2 regions of the Liquorilactobacillus satsumensis genome follow, and region 1 is predicted to be linked to the other one. Evidence: predicted binding sites of a transcription regulator. Region 1 holds the regulator's gene; the other holds the start of a gene.
The links. Region 1 encodes Rex, which represses fermentation and respiration genes when NADH is low (regulators of the CRP and FNR family bind a similar motif). Its sites were predicted from a motif close to TTGTGAANTANTTCACAA; they were not measured.
Positions count from the first base shown of each region.

Region 2: the regulator Rex is predicted to act here: its motif matches at 4,924-4,941, upstream of adhE (bifunctional acetaldehyde-CoA/alcohol dehydrogenase).

Region 1 is NZ_OZ061606.1:668,978-681,031, forward strand. Features, by position in the region: gene groL (chaperonin GroEL) at 1-1,048, opposite strand, end outside; gene groES (co-chaperone GroES) at 1,096-1,380, opposite strand; gene AB3Y88_RS03130 (CPBP family intramembrane glutamic endopeptidase) at 1,565-2,200, shown strand; gene AB3Y88_RS03135 (redox-sensing transcriptional repressor Rex) at 2,465-3,118, opposite strand; gene AB3Y88_RS03140 (ABC-F family ATP-binding cassette domain-containing protein) at 3,345-5,285, shown strand; gene tsaD (tRNA (adenosine(37)-N6)-threonylcarbamoyltransferase complex transferase subunit TsaD) at 6,037-7,077, opposite strand; gene rimI (ribosomal protein S18-alanine N-acetyltransferase) at 7,070-7,666, opposite strand; gene tsaB (tRNA (adenosine(37)-N6)-threonylcarbamoyltransferase complex dimerization subunit type 1 TsaB) at 7,641-8,363, opposite strand; gene AB3Y88_RS03160 (folate family ECF transporter S component) at 8,818-9,342, opposite strand; THF riboswitch at 9,377-9,472, opposite strand; gene AB3Y88_RS03165 (acyl-[acyl-carrier-protein] thioesterase) at 9,577-10,326, opposite strand; gene rsmI (16S rRNA (cytidine(1402)-2'-O)-methyltransferase) at 10,319-11,227, opposite strand; gene AB3Y88_RS03175 (DNA replication initiation control protein YabA) at 11,227-11,568, opposite strand; gene holB (DNA polymerase III subunit delta') at 11,590-12,054, opposite strand, start outside.
Region 2 is NZ_OZ061606.1:1,875,252-1,887,305, reverse strand. Features, by position in the region: gene AB3Y88_RS08710 (PTS sugar transporter subunit IIC) at 1-682, opposite strand, end outside; gene AB3Y88_RS08705 (PTS sugar transporter subunit IIB) at 706-1,200, opposite strand; gene AB3Y88_RS08700 (PTS sugar transporter subunit IIA) at 1,218-1,652, opposite strand; gene adhE (bifunctional acetaldehyde-CoA/alcohol dehydrogenase) at 2,197-4,890, opposite strand; gene AB3Y88_RS08690 (alpha/beta fold hydrolase) at 5,839-6,954, opposite strand; gene AB3Y88_RS08685 (TetR/AcrR family transcriptional regulator) at 7,095-7,655, shown strand; gene AB3Y88_RS08680 (hypothetical protein) at 7,806-8,420, opposite strand; partial or broken gene istA (IS21 family transposase) at 8,565-9,779, shown strand; gene istB (IS21-like element helper ATPase IstB) at 9,766-10,596, shown strand; gene AB3Y88_RS08665 (hypothetical protein) at 10,646-11,545, opposite strand; gene AB3Y88_RS08660 (PTS sugar transporter subunit IIA) at 11,678-12,054, opposite strand, start outside.

The sequences.
Region 1 (12,054 bases):
GTTTCTTGATGGTATTTACTCTTTCAGCAATCGCTGCTTTATCTCCAGCGCCTTCTACAATAGTAGTCTTTTCTTTTGTAACTGTGATCTTACCTGCAGAACCCAATTGTTCGATCTTGGTGTCCTTCAATTGTAAGCCAAGGTCATCAGTAATAACTGTTGCACCTGTCAAGGTTGCAATGTCTTGCAGCATTTCTTTACGACGATCACCAAAACCAGGAGCCTTTACTGCGACGACATTAAACGTGCCACGAATCTTGTTCAAAACAAGTGTTGGTAAAGCCTCGCCATCAACATCATCTGCAATAATCAGTAAAGGACGACCTTGTTCAACGATTGATTGTAACAAGTTCAAGACTTCTTGAATGTTAGAAATCTTCTTATCTGTTACCAAAACATAAGGATTGTCAAGATCTGCTTCCATCTTATCATTATCTGTCACCATGTACTGTGAAAGATAACCACGATCAAACTGCATTCCTTCTACGACGTCTAATGAAGTATCGATTCCCTTTGATTCTTCAATCGTGATAACGCCATCATTGCCAACTTTTTCCATTGCATCAGCAATTAATTTGCCAGTTTCTTCATTTGAAGAGGAAATTGCAGCAACTTGCGCAATATCACTCTTGGATTCGACTTTATGCGACATTTCATGTAAAGCATCGACAGCTTTTTTGGTTGCCAATTCAATCCCACGGCGAATACCTACAGGGTTAGCACCAGCTGTCACATTCTTCATTCCTTCAGTTACAATTGCCTGTGTTAAAACTGTTGCAGTTGTTGTACCATCACCAGCAATATCATTTGTCTTTGAAGCAACTTCTGAAACAAGTTTAGCACCCATATTTTCAAAATGATCCTCAAGTTCAATCGCCTTAGCAATTGTCACACCATCATTTGTGATCGTAGGAGAACCGTAAGACTGTTCCAATACAACGTTTCTTCCCTTTGGCCCAAGTGTTGATTTGACAGTATTAGCTAGTTGGTCTACACCAGCAAGCATCTTTGAACGCGCATCTTCTGAAAACTTAATTTCTTTTGCCATTAATTATTCACCTCATAATTAGAATAGTTCAATAAGTAAAAAGAGCATTAGTCTACGATTGCAACAATATCTTTCTCATGGACAACCAAATACGGCTTTTCATCGTATTTGACCTCTGTGCCAGCATACTTGTCAAACAAAACGGTTTCGCCTACTTTGACTGACAATCCAACCTTCTCACCATTGTCTAAGACACGGCCGCTTCCGACTGCGACAATTTTGCCTGTTTGTGGTTTTTCTTTCGCATTATTTGCGATTACAATTCCACCAACAGTCTGTTCTTCTTCTTTCTGAACTTCTAAAATAACTCGATCTCCTAAAGGCTTAAGCACTATCTATCCCTCCAATATTGTTATGCTTTTAGCACTCTATATCTCTAAGTGCTAACCACATTTATTACTATAATCAATTTACAAATTAATTGCAAGAGTTTTGTCACTCTTATGTTGCAAGTGCTAAGCGCTAGTTTTTTTATGTTATACTGACTACAAGAAGCTTTTGATAGGAGTATCGTCAATGGAAATTAAAAAAAATTCGTTTGGATTACTGCTTACATATGCTACCGTGATGTTGTTCCCAAGTATCCTTTTTTTAATTGTTAAAAATAATACACTTTTATTTTATGCAACCTTGTGTTGCAGTTTACTTGGAGTAGCTACCATGTTTCATCTTAATAAAAAAAATGCCTACAAAAACAACTTGGAAAAGAAAACAACGACCGTTTTTAGCAGCTTACTTTGGGGTATTGGCGGTGCTATTGTTGCCCTTGTCTTACAGCACTTTTCTTTAATCGTTGAAACGGGTATTTTAGGTCAGTCAGTTTCATCGCAAAATACGGCGGAAGCACTTGCAATTATGCGCCGGTACCCTTTTTATCTCGTCTATCTTGTTGGGGCTGCCCCCTTGATGGAAGAATTTGTGTTTCGTAAAGTACTTTTTGGCAATTTAGGCACATTAATTCCTCCCATTGGAGCTGCGCTGATCTCAAGTATTCTTTTCAGTATTGCACATGCTGATGGCCATTTTTTAACCTATGCGCTACTTGGATTATTTTTTTGTTATCTCTACCGTAAAACCGGCAGATTGTTGACGTCCATGACTGCTCACATTCTGATGAACGCGATCATAATCGTCTTGCAATTTGTAATTTGACACCTTCAAAATCATGTAAGTAGCATAGATTCTGAGACCCTTACAAAACACAAAAAGCTAAGGGACTGGCCAAAATTAATGCTTGGTCCAGTCCCTTAGCTTTATCTGAGAAGCTACGAATCAACGTACTTAGCTGGTTTTAGTCACAACTAACCTAGTAATCAGGTGACCGTACATGCACTTACTTTATTAGGCTTTAGCTTGTAACATGCGACAACATGTACAAGTAACTGCCCTTCTCAGTCTGCGCAATATGTAACTAGGCTACTCAGCAGGTGTTTCATCATCCTTGCCAAATTTATCAAGGAAATAAATCAATGTTTGCAATTCATTAGTCAGATCAACATTTTGAACTCTGACAGAATTCGGAACCGTTATTCTCAGTGGTGTAAAATTCAGGATACCTTTTATCCCAACTTCTACTAATTCATTAGTAACTTCTTGGGCAACATTTGAGGGTACAGTCAAAATGACAATTTCAATTTGCTGGACAGTCAACTGCTCCTTCATGTCGTTCATATGATAGATTGGAACACCACTTTGGATTGTCCCAGTGATATCTTCATTGATATCAAATGCTGCACTGATTCTGACGTTGTTGCTCTGATGGAAATTATAATTCAATAAAGCATGTCCCAAGTTACCTACTCCAATTAAGGCAACATTGGTCAACTTATCTTGTTTCAATGTTTTTCTAAAAAAAGCAAGCAGACTTTCTACTTCATAGCCGTAACCGCGCTTCCCCAAAGCACCAAAATAGGAAAAATCACGACGAATAGTCGCTGAATCGACTTTGACTGCGTCAGCAAGTTCAGTAGAGGAAACTCTTTGTTTGCCAGCATCAGCCAAAAAATGAAGATAGCGGTAATAAATAGGCAGTCTCTTTGCCGTTGCGTGTGGAATCTTCGATGTTGCCATTGCACTGCTCCTTTCATAAACAATAAAAAGATTTTCATAATTGTAGTATAGCACAAATTTGTGAAAACAATTATTAGTCAACTTCACAAGTGAGTAGCTTGTGCACTACTTTTTACCGTGACTATGCTACACTAAATTATGTTTTCGTGCAATAAAGAATGTTTCAAGCTACTTTGCTCAATCGGACTTTTACTTAATCAATTTTTAAAGAGGTGGAGAAACAACCATGATTTTATTACAGGTACAACAGGTCGCACGCTTTTTTGGAAGTGACGTCCTCTTTGAACATGTTAATCTGGACGTCCAGGAAAATGCGCGCATCGCACTTGTAGGTCACAACGGTGTGGGAAAATCGACGCTTGTGAAAATGATTGTCGGACAACAAAGTCCTGATCAAGGACAAATTAGTAAAAATAAGGGGCTCACACTGGGATATCTTGCACAAGATACTGGTTTAGAAACTTCAAATACAATTTATGCTGAAATGTTGACAGTCTTTAAAAATTTACGTCACATGGAAAATGAGCTCCATCAAATCGAAGCAGAAATTGCTGCAACTGCGACTAGCACAAAAAGTGCTGCTTATCAGCACCTACTAAAGAAGTATGATCAACTCCAACATGACTTCAAAGAAGCCAACGGGTATGGTTATGAATCCGAAATTCGCTCTGTCTTGCATGGTTTTCATTTTTTTGAAGAAGATTATAAGCGCCAGGTTGCAACTCTTTCTGGTGGACAGAAAACACGTTTGGCGCTAGCAAAGCTCTTACTCGAAAAAAGGGATTTACTAATTCTGGATGAACCTACCAATCACTTGGACATTGAGACTTTGAGTTGGCTTGAAAATTATCTGCAAACTTATTCAGGTGCCCTGTTGCTCATCTCACATGACCGCTATTTTCTTGATAAAGTGGCGCATGAAGTCTATGAACTAACGCCTACTGGAACAGAACATTATCCAGGAAATTACTCGGCTTACATTGATGAAAAAAAAGCGCGTTACCAACAACAACTCAAACAGTATGAAAAACAGCAAGTAGAAATTGAAAAATTAGAGGACTTCGTTGCACGTAATATTGTCCGTGCTTCTACTACTAAACGTGCACAAAGCCGGCGCAAACAGCTTGAAAAAATAACACGCCTTGAAAAACCTACACTTGCAGCCAAGGGACCCCGTTTTCAATTCACGCCTGCCAGGCAAAGCGGCAACTTAGTGTTAAATGTCACCGCTGCATACATTGGTTACAATTCACAACCACTCGCGGGCCCGATTAACCTTGATCTCAGAAAGCACCAACTAATGGCAATTATTGGACCAAATGGAGTGGGAAAATCCACTCTTCTTAAAAGCCTTCTTGGAAAAATCCAATTACTTTCTGGTGAGGTTCGTTTTGGTACAAATGTAGATGTCGGTTACTACGACCAAGAATTAAAAAGACTGCACTCCAGCAAAACCGTACTTCAGGAGTTATGGGACGATCATCCTACAACTCCTGAAGGCGAAATTCGTTCAATTTTAGGTAGCTTCCTTTTTTCAGGCGACGATGTGAAAAAATTGGTTCATAATCTTTCTGGTGGCGAGAAGGCGCGTTTACTGCTTACAAAATTGGCTTTTGAGCACGATAATTTTTTGATTTTCGATGAACCTACCAACCACCTAGACATCGAAAGCAAAGAAGTTCTAGAAGAAGCACTGCAAAACTTTGATGGAACCGTCCTCTTTATTTCTCATGATCGTTATTTTATCAACAAACTTGCCAGTTCAATTCTTGAGTTATCATCTGCCGGCAGCAAATTATACTTAGGTGATTACGATTATTACCTAGATAAAAAAGAAGAGGAACAAGCACTGGCAGATGACCAGGCAGTCCCCAGCACTGCTTTGGGAAAACAAACTGTAAAAGAAACTCAGCAAAATTATCTCCAAAGCAAAGAGCTGCAAAAAAAGAAACGCAAACTCACACGTGAAATCGCGCTGCTCGAACAAGAACTCGAAGACAAGGCTACAGAAATTGAACAGATCCAGACCCAGATGACTCTGCCTGAAAACTATAAAGATCCTGCTAAAAGTAAAACCTTGCAACAACAACTAAAAAAAGCCCAAGATATTCAGGACCAATTGGAACAGCAGTGGGAGCATAAAAGTCTGGAAAATGAAGAGCTCTAACTTAATTAAACTCGCAGTTCTCTTGTTGCTGACTATTCCAACGGATTTAGTAAAAATACTTTAAACTAAAAGATGCAGTTTAAAACTCTGATTAAATTCAGTTTTTTGAATTGGATCCTTTTTATTTACACCCCAAAAACAATTTTCAGATTCATGCACACTTGGCGGCATCAATAGACAGCTTTAGCTTTCTAAATCAAGCATCTGTTGGCCCCTTAACCCGCTTGTGTAAACTGTTACAAAAATTTTAGTGCACTTTAATCATGCTAGACTAAAGGGGCTGTGACAAAATTTAACTTTTGTCACAGCCCCTCTTTTATTCTGGATAAACGTGTTCCATAAGTCAAAATTCTCCGTCTAACTTCAAATTATTCATAGCAAAGTACTCGCTATGTTCGTAGTTTCGAGTTAGTACTCAAATTTTCCCGACTTATGTCACACTCTCTTTTTTATTCTGGATAAACGTGTTCCATAAGTCAAAATCCTCCGTCTAACTTCGAATTACTCATAGCAAAGTATTCGCTATGTTCGTAATTTCGAGTTAGTACTCAAATTTTCCCGACTCATGTCACACTCTCTTTTTTATTCCGGATAAACGTGTTCCATAAGTCAAAATCCTCCGTCTAACTTCGAATTACTCATAGCAAAGTATTCGCTATGTTCGTAATTTCGAGTTAGTACTCAAATTTTCCCGACTTATGTCACACTCTCTTAAGGATCTTCTACGCTATTAGTTCTAGATAGTTGCGTCCTATTTCAATGCACCTTTTACCCATGGGAACTCAAGACTCGGTTCTGCGTTAAGGTCAAGTTGAGCTCTAACATCATTTTTCCAAGCCACATAACCTGCAGCTCCAATCATTGCAGCATTGTCACCGCAAAGAGTAAGTGGAGCCTTCACAAATTCAACTTCATCTAAGCGCGTCAAACGTTGTGCGAGCGCCTGCCGTAATCCCCGATTAGCTGCCACCCCGCCTGCAAGAATTAACTGTTTCACTGGAAAAGCGTGCAACGCCCTAATTGTCTTAGCGACTAGCACATCGATTACACTTTGTTGGAAACTCGCAGCTAAATCATTTTTGTTAAGTTCTTCTCCAACTTGTTGTGCATGATGAACTGTGTTAATAAATGCACTTTTTAGCCCGCTGAAACTAAAATCATAATTTTCTTCATGCAACATTGCTCGTGGAAATTTGAAGGAATCTTTTCCTGCGTGTGCTAGTGCGTCAATCTCCTTACCCGCAGGATATGATAGTCCCAGCACCCGACCGATCTTATCATAAGCTTCCCCCGCAGCGTCATCACGCGTTTCTCCCACGATCTCGTAACGATTAGGTTCAGGTAAATAAACAAGTTCAGTATGACCTCCGGAAACAAGCAGTGCCATCGCTGGAAATTCAAGCGGAGTAACGAAACGTGCTGCATAGATATGACCCGCCATATGATTAACTGGAATCAACGGCAAATTATGTGCAAAAGCAACAGCCTTTGCTGCCGCAACACCAACTAAAAGCGCACCAACTAACCCTGGTCCATATGTTACAGCCACTGCATCAAGTTCCTCATAGGTAACTGCAGCCTCAGCAAGAGCATCTTGCAAACAAAGTGTAATTTGTTCTATGTGATGTCGGCTAGCCACTTCCGGCACGACGCCGCCAAAACGTTTATGACTCTTTATTTGGGTAGCAACTACGTTTGCAAGAATTTTCTCCCCGTTTTCTACAACTGCTACACTGGTTTCATCGCAGCTGGTTTCAAAAGCCAAGATCAGTTCTCTTTTAAGACTATTCATTTTCTTTACTTTCCCTTTTTTCTTTTTTGATCACATACTTCATATTGATTGCGTCTTCTCGATTTGATTGATAATAATTTTTCGTTAACCCATTATTTTTGAATCCTAATGCAGCATAGAGCCTCTGTGCACGAACATTGCTTAGACGCGCCTCTAAAGTAATTGTTTTAAAAGAATGCTGTGCTGCATATGCAATCATTTTTTTCAATAAAAAACTGCCTAGGCCACGTTCCTGAAATAAAGGCATAACAGCCACATTTGTAATATGAACGTCCTTACTCCTAACTGCAAAGGTCCCACCAATAAAAGCTACCAACTGATCATTGTAGCGCAAAATAAAATATATTTTATGCGCCTGATCCTGCAACTCGCTCTCAAAGACTGTCGGATCCCAGGAGGCATCTTGTGGATAAACCTGTCGTTGAAGTGCATACATTTCAGGAATGTCAGGGACTAGTGCCCTGCAAAGCAAATAATTTTCACCATTAATCTCAACCCGCAGATTAGCAAATTCTAATTCATCTTTTTTGATTCGATGCTTTTGCAGCCAAAGCTGCATTTTCTTAAATTTTTTCAACAAGCGGTCCATCTAAAGTCCCCTGATGTTTTTTCTTCCACTGTGCTTCTGCTTGTGTTAAACGCAGATATTTTGGAATAAAATTTTGAATTTCTGCTGGTTTTTGACGCAAAGCTAATAATCCAAGAATGTACGCTTGAGGATAATTCAACTCAGGATGTGCAAAACTAACTTGTTGCGGCTTGAATGCATGTTTAAACTGCTGTGCAAATTGTTGACTATCATTCCCCACAAAAACGATATGGGGATATTTTTGTAACTTTAGACATAATTCACTCAGTCCAAGATGGCGATCAGCAACCAAGGATGTTAGAATCCCTTCTTTTTCTTGATAAATTCCAGCAAAAACATTTCCCCGCCGTGCATCAAAAAGAGGAACAATCACCGTTTCCGCAACATGCACTGCTCCTGCTAAAACTGCTAAGCTTGAAATTCCTACCAACTCTTTATTCAGAGTAAAAGCAAGTGTCTTAGCTGTTGTGACCCCAATTCTAAGACCTGTGTACGAACCTGGTCCCTGAGCAACTGCAATTCGATCAATCTCTGTAGGTTCAAGCGCAACACTTTTCAAAAGTGCAGCAATTTGTGGCATCAAAGCTACACTGTGATTCTTAGAATGATTTGTTGTCATCGTCGCCAATAACCGCTCATCTTCAAGTAGCGCTAAGCTTAACGGCTGATTCGAAGTATCAATGGCTAATATTTTCATTTCTTTAATTCCGCTCCAATTCTTAGTCCGATTCCAACAATAATACTACCACATTTGGGTTAAGAATGCGCCCGTATTTTAAAGAGAAGTCCCCCTAACCTCCACGAGTTAAGTCTTGCGTTACAAAGTAAATCGGATTCAAAGTTACGCCTAATGCGAGCCTAATTATCCAAAATTGCTAAGTATGACCACCTTATTCAAATGAACAAGGGCGTGTGACATAAGTCGGGAAAATTTGAGTGCTAACTCGAAATTACGAACATAGCGAGTATTTCGCTATGAGTAATTCGAAGTTAGATGGAGAATTTTGACCTATGGAACACGTTTATACGGAATAAAAGAGGGGCTGTGACAAAAGTTAAATTTTGTCACAGCCCCCTTGGCTGAGTAATCTTAGTATTCAAAAAAATTGCTGCACACATTCATGTTGTGCATTAGAACCTTAACAACTCAATTAAATTCTCTTTTCCAAACTTTGTAAAGTTCTATTATGACTCACAAAGTAAAGTAACACTACTTGCAACGGGATCATAATTAACTCCTTAACAATGCGTGTCGGAAAAAGTGCCCAAAAAGAAGCATGATACAACTCCATTAACCAAAACGTATTCAAGCACGCATCAATCAACAAAACATTAATCAAAACTGCTACGATGATCCGCCATAACTGTGGTTTATGCTGATAAAAAAAGATACCGTACACAAAAGCTCCTACAAACGCAGAGATTGTAAAACCAAAGAAATAACCACCGATTCCGCCGAAGATGAGGGTACCCACAATATCAGCACACCCAGCAGCAATCCCAGCAAGTAACGGGCCAAACCACAAAGCCATAAAAAAAACGACCACGAAGGTTAAACTGACCCTCACTGACCAAATACCAAATGACAAAAACTTGGCAACCACAATATCCAATGCAATCAAAAAACCCAGCAAAGATAATTTGCGTGTTGTCAAACGTGCAACAAAACTATTCATAAGACATCTCCCTTTTGGAGTTGCCACAAAAAGATGCGGCGAATGCGGAAATAAGATCGCAGGTCTCCACTTTCGTCCAGAAGACACATTCCGTCCTTCCAGCACTTAACGCCTTATTTCCTACCCCGAATTTGCATAATTACATGCCCGTTCATTATACCACACTCCAAGGGCGGAGAAGCTTCTTTACCTAAATTTTTTATAATCACTGCTAGTGACGCTCATGCCCGCCATTCACATGCTTCTTTTTTGCCAAAGACAGCGTGCACGACAACTTTCGCCTTGAACTGTTTTGATCACATGGAAAGATTCAAGTTTGGCTTCATCAATTTCAGTCGCACTTTCGACCATTTCGCCATAATGAACTTCACGTTTATACTTGATATTCATTTTAAGCAGCTTATGCCTTAATAAGAAGTCTTCACTGAGGCCATCAATCATCCAGTCAAAGTAATGTACATTGTTAACATGCTGATTAGAGTCAATATCCATAAAGCGCACGCGATACTGTTTAGCTGGCAATTGTCTTCCTTGCGCTAAGCGCTTAGGATCTGGCATCCGCTCTACTTTTGCAGAGTACTCACAATTATAAGGATCAATCAGTTCATCTAACACACGTGCGATCTTTCTTTTCTGTTGGTCCATCAAAACAAACACACTATGCATTTTGGCTAGTCGCTCTCCTTGTTGTGATTCAATCCAGAAATCACGGTAACAAAAATAGCGGTTATAAGAATCGGCTTTTGTGAAAATTGTAATCTGTTCCCCATATTTTGGCATCCGCACAATTTCAATCAGATGTTGCGTAATTACCCAGCCATATCCAAGGGCGTTGATCTTTTCTTCCGTCAACCCCAATGCAATACTCTGGTCCTGCGAAGCCAACATCAAAATATTTACAAGCATCCCGACTGTTGTCTCTTTAGTTCGATCCGTTTCATAGAATAACACTTGATGCTTTTCACTAAATACTCCTTCAGTCACGCGCTTGCCCTCCTTGTTCAGCTTCAATGTGATGAAAGCTGTTATAAACACTCTGTCTCTTCAGCCCGTTCTTCTTAGCAACCGTTTTAATTGCTTCATTAGGTTTATAGCCTTGGGTAGCAATCAATAACTCAACTTGATCAGCCAAAGGCAGGATCGACTCAGGTGAAGCGGGTTGTTGCACCTGCTGATTACCTGCAATAATCAGACAAAATTCGCCTCTGATTTGCTCACTTTCTGCCCACGCCAAGGCTTCATCTAAGGTTCCACGCAAAAATTCTTCAAATTTTTTAGTGAGTTCCCGACATAAAACAATTTGCCTTTTTCCCCCAAAAGAGGCGGCTAAAGCTTTAAGCGTCTTTTTTAACCTATGTGGTGCCTCGTAAAGAATCACTGTTTCAGTTTTTTTAGACAAAGCCTCCAATTGCGCTTCTTTTTCCTTTTTTTTCCGCGCAAGAAACCCTACAAACAAAAAAGGCTGAGGTGCAATTCCCGAAGCAATCAACGCTGTAAGTCCCGCATTTGGCCCAGGCAGCGGAATAACAGGAATTTTTTGAGCAAGACTTGCCACCACCAATTCATGCCCTGGGTCGCTAATTGAAGGCATCCCCGCATCACTAACCTGCGCGATCTTTTGTCCATCCTGTAACTTACGCAAAAGTATCGGAATTCTTTCTTGCGTGTTGTGTTCATGAAAGCTGATCTGTGGAGTCTTAATCTCAAAATGATTCAGCAGTTTTTGGGTATTTCGGGTATCTTCTGCAGCAATCAAATCCACTTCCTGCAGCACCTTAACGGCCCGGATCGTCATATCCTCTAAATTACCGATTGGTGTAGGTACTAGATAAAGTGCCCCTTTAGTTTCGGCTTGTTGAAAACTACTCATTTTTTCAAAAGCCATCAGCGTCTCTCCCCATAAATGACATCTTGACAAAAAACACACGGTTCATCGTTAATTCTGCGTGTCCCGTACATATTATCCACATTACATACGTGAAATCCTTCTTCATACAGCATCTCTAAATTTTTTTTCGATTTTGACAATTCTGCTTGCCCATTGCTTTGTTTTTGTTGTTCAAGTTCCTGCAGATGTGCACGTAAATGCTGATTCTCAGTCTCAAGCTCTGCATTTCGTTCAATTACCCGTGTCATCTCTACTTTGATCGCCTCAATACGCTCAAGCATCTTTTGAGCTTCGGCTCCCATCTGTGCAAAACCATCGTATAATTCCCGCTTGTTCAAAAAATCACCTTCATTTATCCGTTATCCGTGATAGCACCGACAAAGCTTCAGCGTCAATGCTTCAATTGTATTTTGAAAAGACACATTGATCCGCAAAAGATATAAAGTTTGTAAAAAAAACTCTGTTCCTTCAGCGACTCGCGCGCTTGAAATTCCCGCGAGCTGTTCTGCAAAACGAGTTTGATATTTTTTAAATGCACTTTCTTTTTCACCATTAGTTAATTCTAGTGAATCTTTTCCCAAAAGTAAAAGCAGGTCTAGTAAAATCTTTTCATCTTCTTTATTCGTGACCTCTGCCATCAACTTGGTTTGGACTTCCACAAAGCAACGCCAATCATTTTGCAATATATGTAAATACCATTGGCAAACACTCCCACTCAGCTTATCAAAGACCGGTGCTTGTGCGAGTTGACGCGCACGTTCTAAGCTATTGGTCAACCTTCCAAGCAAAACAGCTTTTTCCCTAGGGACATTCTCTGCTTCCAA
Region 2 (12,054 bases), 1.2 Mb from region 1:
AAAATGGAATAAAATCAGTTGGTTTTTCAACGATTTGTTTAAGCAAAATTGCAATCCCGACACATGGAAGCATTGCACCTACAGTAAACAAAGTCTTCATTGCGATTCCGTCCATCGGTAATGCTGATTTTAATGCAGTTACCGCACTTGCCCCTAATTTACACATAATCAAGGTTGGCAAGAACGAAAAGACCAAATGCGATATCCATGGCAAGCCCCAATCAACAAAATAAAGACTCTTAAAATTACCCTTGTCAATTTGTTTCCAACCATAATGTTGCCATAACAAGTTCATGGTTGCGGTTCCATAAAAAAGTACAGTTCCAACTGTCCCAACCAAAGTCCCCATTGATTTTGCTAAGTTAGCTGCAGTTCCTGAAGTTGCAACTAATCCTTGAGAATGAATTGCAACCATAGCAAGTGGAATTCCGATGTAGGAGACAGCACGCACATCAGCGGAAACAGTTCCCCCTGGTGTAACCAAAGCGATATAAACAAGCTGCATTGCCACCCCACAGGCAATTCCTGTCTTGATATCTCCTAAAACAAGTCCACAAACAAGTCCTCCAACTAAAGGACGTCCTAAAGTATAATTACCAATTGATGAACCGGCCATACCAGGCATGGATGACAAACACGCAAAGATCCCAAGTATAGCAGCTTGAAGCCAACTAATTGTCATATTTATGACCACCTTTTTTTATTTTAAAAGCCAAACTTACCTTTGAAACTATCCCAATATCCAATCGAAACATCTGGCAGCAATTGAAATTTAACCTTGTAACCGGCTTTTTCGATATCTTCAATTGCTTGCGCTTCTTCTTGTGTAATTGACTGATTGTTTCCTAGCTTGGTAGCACCTGGACGATCATTTGCAGGTCCGACAATGATAGTCTTAATATCATCTGGAATAAAGCCCATATCGACTAATATTTTTTTCATATCAATTGGGTTTTTGGTAATAAGAAAATAATTGCGTTTTGATTCTAAGACTTGCTGTGCCTTTTCCTGAAAATGGTCCAAAGTCCAAACAAAAGTTTTTTTATCAGAAGCCCCCTTGTAGGCACTTTTTAGCACCGGATTATTAGCGACCTGATCGTTAACAGCGATCAGCCCATCACATTTTTTCTCAGTTGCCCACCGTGTTACAGTCTGTCCGTGGATCATCCGATCATCAATTCTAACAAAACTTACTGCCATCTTGACTACCCCCTAATCTAAATCTCTTCATCTTCGTCATCATCATCTGAAGCCGTCAATTCCATTCGTTTGAGTGCATTCCTCCCTTCAGTGATCGCAATTTCAGCCAACTTAGCTGCCGGCAGGTCATCCATTTGCAAAACAACATTGATCGCCAACGGTAAGTTCATTCCACCCAGTATCAGCGAGTCAGCTCTGCCACTTTCTGCAAGTAGTTTACAGACCGTAGTTAACGGGCTTCCCCCAATAATGTCGCCTAAAACTACAAAAGTATCATCAGTAGAGAACTTGCTAAGGCTTTCTTTAAAGCGCTTACCAAAATTGGTACTAGACTCACCATCCTTCAAACCAATGGCTAGGACACGCTCACTTTTTTCGCCCACAAACATGGCGAGTGAAGTTTTTAACCCTTCTGCAAATCCTCCATGACTCACAAGTAATAAATATTTCATAGAAAATAATTAACCTCCTTTCCTTAAGAACAGTTTAAGTATAACACCATTTCCAAAATGCGTAAACGCTTACTGTGAAAAAGATAACACATTTGTGTGCTTTTCAACTTTATTATCTAAACCGCTTTTTATTTTTACTTTTTTGAGATAAAAAGCCTTTTATAAAGCTGTTAATTTGTAAAAAATTTCCAAATTTAAAAAAGGCATTATTTTTAAAAGAAATTATGGGACAAAATATTGATAAAAGTAATCGCTTACAATAAGCGTGCTGTTTTGAAATTGTGAAAAAAATAACTATCATGAAATAAAATTAAAATTTAATCTTTAAGTGCTTTTTTTTACCAAATTCCTCCAATCGTGAGTTTTTAAAGCTGTTTCTTTGCCCCCATCCGTGATCTTCAAAAACATGCTTACCATTTTTTACCCACAAAAAGAGCCTATAACAAAACTTGAACAAACTTCTCGTTTTGTCATAGCTCTTTTTTTGAAATACTTCGTCCTTTTTATTAGCTAACTGGCAGTTCTATAATCTCCAACTAGCTTTTTAGAACTGATCAATCAATAACTGCCGAATTTCAACCAAACTTGGCTGCCGTGGGTTAGCAGGTGTGCATTGATCGTTATAAACCAAGTCCACCAACTTATCGAGTGCTTCTTCAAAATGTTCCTTAGTCACTCCATTGGCAGATAACTTAGGCGTAACTCCCACAGCCTTCATCAATTGGTCAATTTTTTGGCAAAGCTGTTCAATCAGCTCAGTATCATCCTTACCCTGCAAGCCGATAAAGCGGGCAATCTGAGCATAATCCTTTTGACCACGGTATACTTCATAACGTGGGAATGGGGTCCGTTTTACCTTACCTGCAACTCCGTTAAACCGAATAACATGTTGCATTGCAATTGAAATTGCCAATCCGTGTGGTAACCCAAATTCTCCACCAGTTTTATGTGCCAATGAATGATTAATTCCTAAGAAGGCGTTCGCAAAAGCCATCCCGGCCAAAGTTGCGGCATAATGCATCTTTTCACGCGCTTTTTCACCTTTCAGAGTTGGATGTTTCGGATCAAACTTGTAAGATTCTTCCAAATTCTCAAATACTAATTTAATTGCCTGCAATGACCATGGACGGGTAAAATCAGAAGCCATCACTGAGACAAAGGATTCAAGCGCATGAGAAAGCGAGTCTAACCCAGACCATGCAACCGTTCTTTTGGGAACCGTCATCACAAACTCAGGATCAACAATTGCTACTTGTGGAGTTAACTCATAATCAGTCAGTGGATACTTGACATGCGTATGATCGTCTGTGATAACAGCATATGGTGTCACTTCGGAACCTGTCCCTGAGGTCGTCGGGATAGTCACAAGTTGTGTCTCGAGTTGATGATGAAATTTAACAATTCTCTTCCGAATATCAATGAATTTTTGTTGCAGACGGGTAAAGAGTTCACTCACTTTTGCATAACTATCAAGGAATCCGGATTCTTGTTCCAATGAGTATTCGTAAATAAAACGAGCAATCTTGGCTGCATCCAATGCAGATCCCCCACCAATTGCAATCACAGTATCTGGCTTGAATTGTGCCATCTGTTTTGCAATTTCAATTGTTTGCCCTAATGTCGGATCAGGTTGAACCGTGCCGTAAATTGATGTTTTTACAGGATCCTCACGTAAAGCGAGTTGATCATAGATCTTCTCTACAAAACCAAATTGAACCATTCCTGGGTCGGCAACAATAAATGCACGGTCAATATTTTCCACTGCATCTTGTAGATAAGAAATTGCATTTTTTTCATAGTAAATCTTCTCTGGCAATCGTACCCACTGTGGACGGTTACGCCGTTTAGCTACTGTTTTAACATTCAACAAATCTTGTGTGGATAAGTTATGTGACAATGAATTCTTCCCCCATGATCCTGTTCCTAATGTCATACTTGGGCGCAATGCATCAGTATAAATGTCACCAATTCCTCCGATTGAATCCGGTTGATTGACAAGAATGCGGGCAGCTTTGGTCTGATCAGCATATTCATCAATAAATGGATCTGACTGTGAACCGATTTGAATAGCTGCATTATGACCAGCGCCTTGATAATCAAGTAAAGCGGCCACAATCTTAATTCCGTCTTGACGATCTTTTGCCTTATAAACAGACAGCAGTGGTGACAACTTTTCAGAAGATAATTTTTCTCCGATATTCTTAGGATTCAATTCAAAAAGCATTACATCTTTATCTGCTGGAAGTTTAAGACCTGCTTTGCTGGCAATCCAAGCAGCCGGTTTCCCCGCAACCGGTCCATTTACTCCGTGACGATCATTAAACACAAAGTCCTCAATTTTACCATAATCACTCTTGGGAACAAGATATGCACCTTTGGATAGCATTTTCTCCATCCAAGCAGCATAGACAGGCTCTTCAACCACTACTGAATTTTCAGTCGCACAAATCATGCCATTATCAAAACGTTTTGACAATAGTAAGTCTTCAACTGCACGATCCAAGTCAGCCGTATGATCTACAAAGACTGCACCATTGCCTGCGCCTACCCCCATCGAAGGGTTCCCGGACTTCAATGCCGCATTTACCATCCCAGGTCCACCAGTTGCTAAAATCGAAGCAATCTTGGGGTTACGAATCAAAGCCGTTGTTTTATCCAAACTTGGCTTTTCTACCCATTGCACAATATCTTTTGGTGCACCTGCTGCTACTGCTGCATCATATAGTATTTTAGCTGCATGTACTGAACAGTTCTGAGCTTGGGGATGGAAAGCAAAAACGATTGCATTCCGCGTCTTAAGCGCTAACAAAGTTTTAAACATTGCTGTTGAAGTTGGGTTTGTAGTTGGCACAATTCCAGCTAGAACCCCTAAAGGAGCAGCAATTTCGACTTTGCCAGCTACTTTATCTTCACCAATAATTCCGACAGTTTTATCGTTTTTAATTAAATTGTATACGTTTTCAGTTGCGAACCGATTTTTAGTATCTTTATCCTCAACCACTCCGCGTTGTGTTTCATCAACTGCCTCATGTGCCAATGTCAGTGCAGCTTCTGAACCTGCCAAAGCCGCTGCTGCAACAATCTTGTCAACAGCTTCCTGACTAAAGGTTGCATATCTTTGCTCTGCCGCAAGCGCTTTTTGAACCAATCCATTGGTATAAGCTTCGGCTTTCTCATATTGCTTTGCTTTTTCCTCAGGTGAAAGAGTCTTCTTCACTGTTTTAGTAATAGTAGTCATGTAAACTTCCTCCCTTTGTATCTGTTTAAAAGTTTGTGAAATAATTAACTTGTGTTTCTATAGGTAATCATATCCTTATTTATTATGAATTGCAACACTTATTTCATTAAATTTAAAAATAATGATCGTAGCGCTTTCTTTGTTGAATAATTAGCATCTATGTTTTGAATTTTGATAATATATAATAATGATATTCCATCTATAATTAATGTGACGTCATTCACATTAATTATAGAAGTGCGACACTCAGCGTTCTGCCGCCGTAGACTAAGTCCGGCATTACAAAGTAACCCGAGTTTGGTTACGCGGAATGCTGGCTTAGGCGCAGGGGGCTGGTGATTGGAGCACGTTATGTAGAAGTGCGTAAAAAGGCGCTAGGTTTTGAGGCTTAGTGTCGGATCACACGGGTAACTGCACTTGTTACCGGTGTGATCCATGCTAAACACAAAAACCTGCCTTTTGGAGCACGTTAAATAGAAGTGCCGACTTCCAGCGTTCAGCCGCCGTGGACTAAAGTCAGAATTATAAAGTAACCTGGGTTTGGTTACGCATAATTCTGGCTTAGGCACAGGAGGTTGCTGGTTGGAGCACGTTAAAGAGATGCCGACACCCTGCGTTCATTAACAGCACTAAATTCAGTTGGTGCTACCGGCTTAAAAGTTGCATCTAAAGCTTGACTGCTCATAAATAAAGGGCTGTGACAAAAGTTAACTTTTGTCACAGCCCCGCTTTTATTCCGGATAAACGTGTTCCATAAGTCAAAATTCTCCGTCTAACTTCGAATTACTCATAGCAAAGTACTCGCTATGTTCGTAATTTCAAGTTAGTACTCAAATTTTCCCGACTTATGTCACACTCTCACTCTATTCATTACAATTAAACACAGCATTCTTGCCCTTTGGCGAAATTTGTAATTTCAAAGAGCTTCAATCCATAGCCTTTTTCTGCTTATGCCAAGAATTCTTTGATTGCATTGAACCCTAATTCGCGGTGACCAGCTTGACAGTGCTGCTCTCCTCCAGTTTCCTTTGTAAAAATTACCGTTTTGACTTTACCTGCATTGATAAGGCCTTCCTCGATTTCAGGCAAGCGTGTACTTGGTACATATTGATCGTCTTCCCCAACTAACAGCAAGACATCTTGATTAATAAACGGTAAAATCGACTTCACATTATATTTTTGAAATTCTTTTAAGAGCGTAAAAGGATCACGGACCCCTGTATTTTCAATTCCCTTATTAATTTTCCAATTTAAATCCAAGTTCACTGACATCATTTTCTGAAATAGTGCATTTAACTTCTCACGTTCATTTTTTTTGAGCATCTGTTCAATTTTAGTCATTGTCTGATAAGGTAATCGTAGCCGCAACGCATCCATAAAACTATAAAAAATATCAAAAGCTGCAATTTTGGTAATTCGTTTATCAAAAGCTGCGGCTCTCATGACTAAGTAGCCCCCTAATGACATTCCAATTACACTAACATTTTTCATCTCAAAATAATTAATTATAGTCGAAATCGGTTTTTCCCAATTATGAATCAACTTGAGTCCGTTTCTAAGCGCCGTTCCTTGGCCAGGGCCATCTAAAACATAAATATTATAATCAATTCCTTTTAGATATTTGGACATTTTGACCATTTCTTCCATATAGGAATCATAACCGGCAAAAAGCAGCAGATCTTTTTTGGCCCCCGGATTAATTAACTTAGTCACTGGAAGATAACTCTGTTCGTATGGCACTTTGAATTGTTCATACTTAAAATCATGATAACCTTTATAAAAAGTCTCACGATACTTGTCATAGATAGTTTTAGATCGTGGATCATCCAATCCCAGATAAAATTCGGCAGCTTGATAATAAGTGGATGCAATCTCCCAGTCACCTTTTTCCTCGCGTTCCTGGGCCTTTTCAAGCCAAGCCTGATACCAGGTTTCAGTATCTTTCAGTTGACCGACAATCTCTGCCACATCGTCTTGAACACTCTGTTCATCTTCATATTCATCATTAATGAAACGATTGATCTGCAAATTAAATTGTTCATTATCACTATAATGTTTAAACATTTAGCTCATCCTCCTTCATCTAACTACATTTAATTTTAATGAAGAAAACAAACGTTACAATAAACAATCTGCAGCAAAGTAAAGGATATGCTACCCTTTAAAGTAAAGTGTCCGTTAAGCTACCTTAAGGAGGAATTCAAATGCCCGAAGATAAACGTATTCTCAAAACCCGTAAAGTGATTATCAGTGCTTTTTTTACCCTACTGCAGAAAAAGGACTTTAGTAAAATCACAATCAAAGAAATTAGCACAGTTGCACTAATTAGTAAGTCAACTTTTTACGATCATTACCTCGATAAATATGACTTAGTTGAAAAAATAGTTGCGAGATACTCAGAAAATTTTACCCGCTTAATTGAGCAGCGCTTTGCATCAATTGCAACACACACTACTCCAAAAATCATGGAGCAAATTATTGCAACTATCAGTCATGATCAAGACAGAATTAATGCACTTTTTAAGGTCCACCTTTCCAATGCAGACTTGGCAGCAAATTATTCTGCAATTTTATATCAGGCAGCGCTGAACTATTTTAAGACCTCACCTAAAAAGTATCGTTTTACTAACGAATTCATGGCACAACTATATGCAGAGTTCGCATTAGCATCTATGCGTTTTTCTCTGCACAGCCCAGATTCATCGCGCGCCCAGCAAGTCGAAATAATTTCCCTATTGCAAAAGCAATTATTACAAGTACTGTAATCAGATGCTATAACCCGGCAATGGCAGTTAGCGTCACTATCGTCGCCTGATAATAATTAGTAGGATCAACTTTTGCGTAAAGATTAAGACTAATATCCTAATTCGCTCTATTAAATCACTTGTTATTTGAATTCTCCTTGCCAAACAAAGTTATATTTTCTTTACCTTTATCAACCCATTCTTAGTAACACGGTATATTCCAGCTACAATACTTTGATGGTAAACTTTCTTAGCCATAATTGAAAATGTGAAATGGTATTCTGGAATAACCACATAACTATATCTTTCAATCAATTTTTTAAAATGCATTGAAGACATATGAAAAGCTTCCCTTACAGCAATTTGATCGGAAAAATAATAATAGCGCCCAACGTAGTATGCATAATTGTCAGAAACGTCACTCTTTATAGGATCCACTAATAATATTTTTTTATGATTATACTGAAAATTTTGCGGTGAAAATTTCTCCAACTGAACTGGAAGAGCTTTTTTATTTATATCTGAAGTGTTATACGCTATCCCATTTGTCTCAGAAAGCATAAGTATAGTCGAAAAAACTATAATAATGAATGTCGACATCTGATATATGCTTTTCATTGGAAATGAACTAAAAGAATATATACTTCTATTTATAATTTGTTGCTCCTGAAAAGAATAATCTAGTACAATTACAAAGGCCATGCTACCAAGAAGAATATTTAAGTTTACAATGCTCGACATATATCGTTCAAAGCCATTCAAAACTGAAGTTTCAGCATATGTCATTGATAATGTATACGTTCCAAATAAGCTTACATAATAAGTGTCAGCAACGGTTGTAAAATGTTGGAAAATACCGATTAGAAAATGTCGGTTTTCCAACATTTTTTTACGGTAAAATAAACGCATCTCAAATTTGGAGGAACTGAAATGCGTTTAGATGTTGAGCAGTGTGTCCAGCAATATATTATGAACAAAATAAAGCCCAACTTCGCTGAAATTGGTCGGCGATACGGTGTTGATCCACGAACGGTAAAAAGATACTACAATTTAGGGCTTACGCCCCCAGATGAGCAGCCACAACCCTTACGGCGGCCGAGTAAACTTGACGATTATCGAAAAACGATTGAAGAAAAGGTTCTAGAAGGCTGTTCGGCAACGGCAATTTATTACTTTATCAAAGAACGTGGCTATCAAGGAAAGTAAAGTATTCTCAGAGACTATTGTCGAACCATCAGAAAAGCCGCAACGAAAAAAGCCACTATCCGGATTGAAACCTCGCCAGGGATTTCAGCCCAGGTTGATTGGAAAGAAGATTTAACGTTGGTTTCTCGGCATGGAGAGATTGTCAAAGGCAACATCTTCTTATATGTTTTAGGGTACTCGCGAATGAAATACATGCAATTTACCTTCAGTCGCAGCCAAATTACCTTTTTTGATTGCTTAACTAATGCCTTTTGGGCAACCGGGGGTGTGCCGAAAGAAATCTGGTTTGACAACCAAAAGGTTGTCGTCGATCATCATAAAAGTAATTTTGGTAAGCCGGTATTTAATGAAACCTTCGTTGAATACGCTAAGGACGCTGGTTTCAAGCCAATTGCTTGTCGACCGTTTCGGCCACAAACCAAAGGAAAGGTTGAGGCGCTGGCCAGAACTACTCAGCGAATCAAAGTTTACAACCATGAGTTTGAAGAGCCGCTAGACTTAGCCGAGATCGTCCATTTGACGTGTGATCAGCTGAATCATGAGAAGTCTCAGGCGACTCAAATTCCGCCTTATTTATTGCTTGATAAAGAAAAAGAGTATCTCCAGGATTTTGATCACGACTTACTCGATGCCTATGCCAGCCAAACCATCGCAAGGAAAGTTAGCAAGGAATCAATGATTGTCTTTCAAAATCGGAAATACTCCGTCCCCATAAGATATATTGACGAAACCGTACAAATTAAACACGATGACAATACTCTATACATTTATTATAACGGAGAATTAATTCGTTCTCACCCTATTTCACTGAAAAGATTTACTTACCTTCGCGATGACATGGAAGAGATTGTCCGATCAGACCTTTATAAGAATCGTGATGACCGAGTCATTGATGATTACGTCGACCGAAACCTGAAGATGTTTGATGAAATGGAGTGAGAAAATGGCCAATTACCAAGCTTTATACACCAACCTTAGACAATTAAAGTTAGATCGTTTCGCCGAACATTTAGGCTACCTATTGGATCATCAAGATGAAGCACCCAAGTCCTTGAGTGATGCCTTATTCGAATTGACAACGGCTGAGCTTAAATACCGGGAACAAAAAAAGATTAATTTGAGAATTAAACTAGCCCGCTTTCCATATGAAAAAACGTTAGCTGACTTTGACTTTAGTTATCAACCGGGAATTAACCAAGGGATAATTGAGGACTTGGGATCACTAAGATTCACCCAAGAGAATCAAAACGTTTTGTTTATCGGCACCTCCGGTGTCGGTAAAACTCACCTAGCCACCGCCATTGGAATTGAAGGGTGTAAACAAGGAATTTCAACGCAGTTTATTCGATGTAGCGACCTCATCAACAAGCTTCAAACAGCACAAGTTCAAGGCCGGAGCGAAGAAGTGCTACGCCGGTATGCCCGTTTTCAAATTCTAATCATTGATGAGATTGGTTATCTTCCAATTGAGTCAGTGGGCGCTAAGCTGTTTTTTCAGTTAATTGAAAGACGATACGAACGGAAATCAACCATTATCACCACTAATATTCCGCTTTCTAAGTGGGGAAACACCTTTTCAGATAAGATGTTAGCTAACGCCATTTTAGATCGCTTGGTTCATCACGCTAAAGTTATCCGAATCACTGGTCGATCATATCGAATGAAAGATCATTTAATTGAAAAGAAGGATAATTCCGGACCTGATTTATCAGGTTTCAACGCACAAAATAAAGAAAGGAGCAGTGAGACACTGTAAACTTTATCGGTAAAAAACAGCATTTTTTAATCGGCAAAAAACTACATTTTCACATCGGCGTTGACACTTCGGCAATTTCTACCATTTCTTCCGCATCCATATTAATAACTTTTTGATAATAATAATCAAATAAGTTATCCAATTTACCAGCATCTAATCTGCTACAGAAATAGCCAAAAATATGGTCTGTGAAGAAGTATGGTTTATCCTTCACCATAACAACATTTTTCATTACCCACTGACAACTAGAGTAACTATTAACATATAATCTTACTTGATACTGTGGTGTACCAATTGCATAATAGCAATTAGTTAATCCCCATTCTACAAGTTCAGAAACAAAGATCATCAAATCCCTTCGCATATCAATGTTAGTCTTACTTTTACTTTGTGGTTTAAAAATTTTTAACGTATGCTCATTAATTAATGAATAAAATGTATTTTGATCACTTATTCTATACTTGAGATTTGTTACTTCTTGTCTGTCAAATACATCATTTTTCAATACGTATATTGCTGTTCGAGGAATGGTATCATCCAACTTAAGCTTATTCATCAAATCTCGTACATAAACAGAATCTGCACTTTTTTTAATCACTAGTTCATTTACCAGTTGATCCTCCAATGATAATTTTTCTAGGGAATTTTCCTGTTCCAATTCATGTGCAATACGTGTTCGTAACGAGTCATAAAAAAGCTTACTTACCATTCCGATTACATTATCTTGCTCATGTATATGAATCCAAAGGTAGCCTTCAAGTTGATTATTAATTTTAATTTCAAACTGCCGATTCCTTGCCGGATCCATATCTTGTGAAATTATTTCTCCGCAAACATTTTCATCACTAGCCTCGGTTACACAGTGATTCGTATCTAGTAGAGCAACCAGATAGTTAGGATTTTCTCGAGCAATATGAACGAATTTTTTAAATATTTCTTTCAACTGCAATATTTTCACCTCAATTTCTTTGCTTCTACAGTATTCTCCACTATTTTATAATACACTGTTTCGGCTAAAGGCTAAGATGTCCTCCATTTTTATTAACGTAAACCCCTAAAGAATAAAGTTCTATTCACTCGATTAAATATTAATATCATTTCCTTCTTTGTTTGTTAGCATGATTGATCTTCTATAAATTTGCAGATATCCTTCTGTTAATTTATTGATGTCAAATACTTCATTATTAGATAATTTTAAATACAGATCTATAAACATTGGAAGATTAACACCAGCAATAATTTTTTGACTACGCTTACGTGATAGAAAAGTCATTACATTTGACGGAGTACCACCAAATAGATCTACTAAAGTTAAAATAGGGCCACTTAAACTGTCCAATAACTTTTGTGCAATACTCGTAAAATTTTCAAAAGACATCCCTGGTTCCAGAGATACATTGTAAACATTATCTGTTTTACCAATTATCATCTCAGCTGAATTCAGAAGTTCGATTCCAA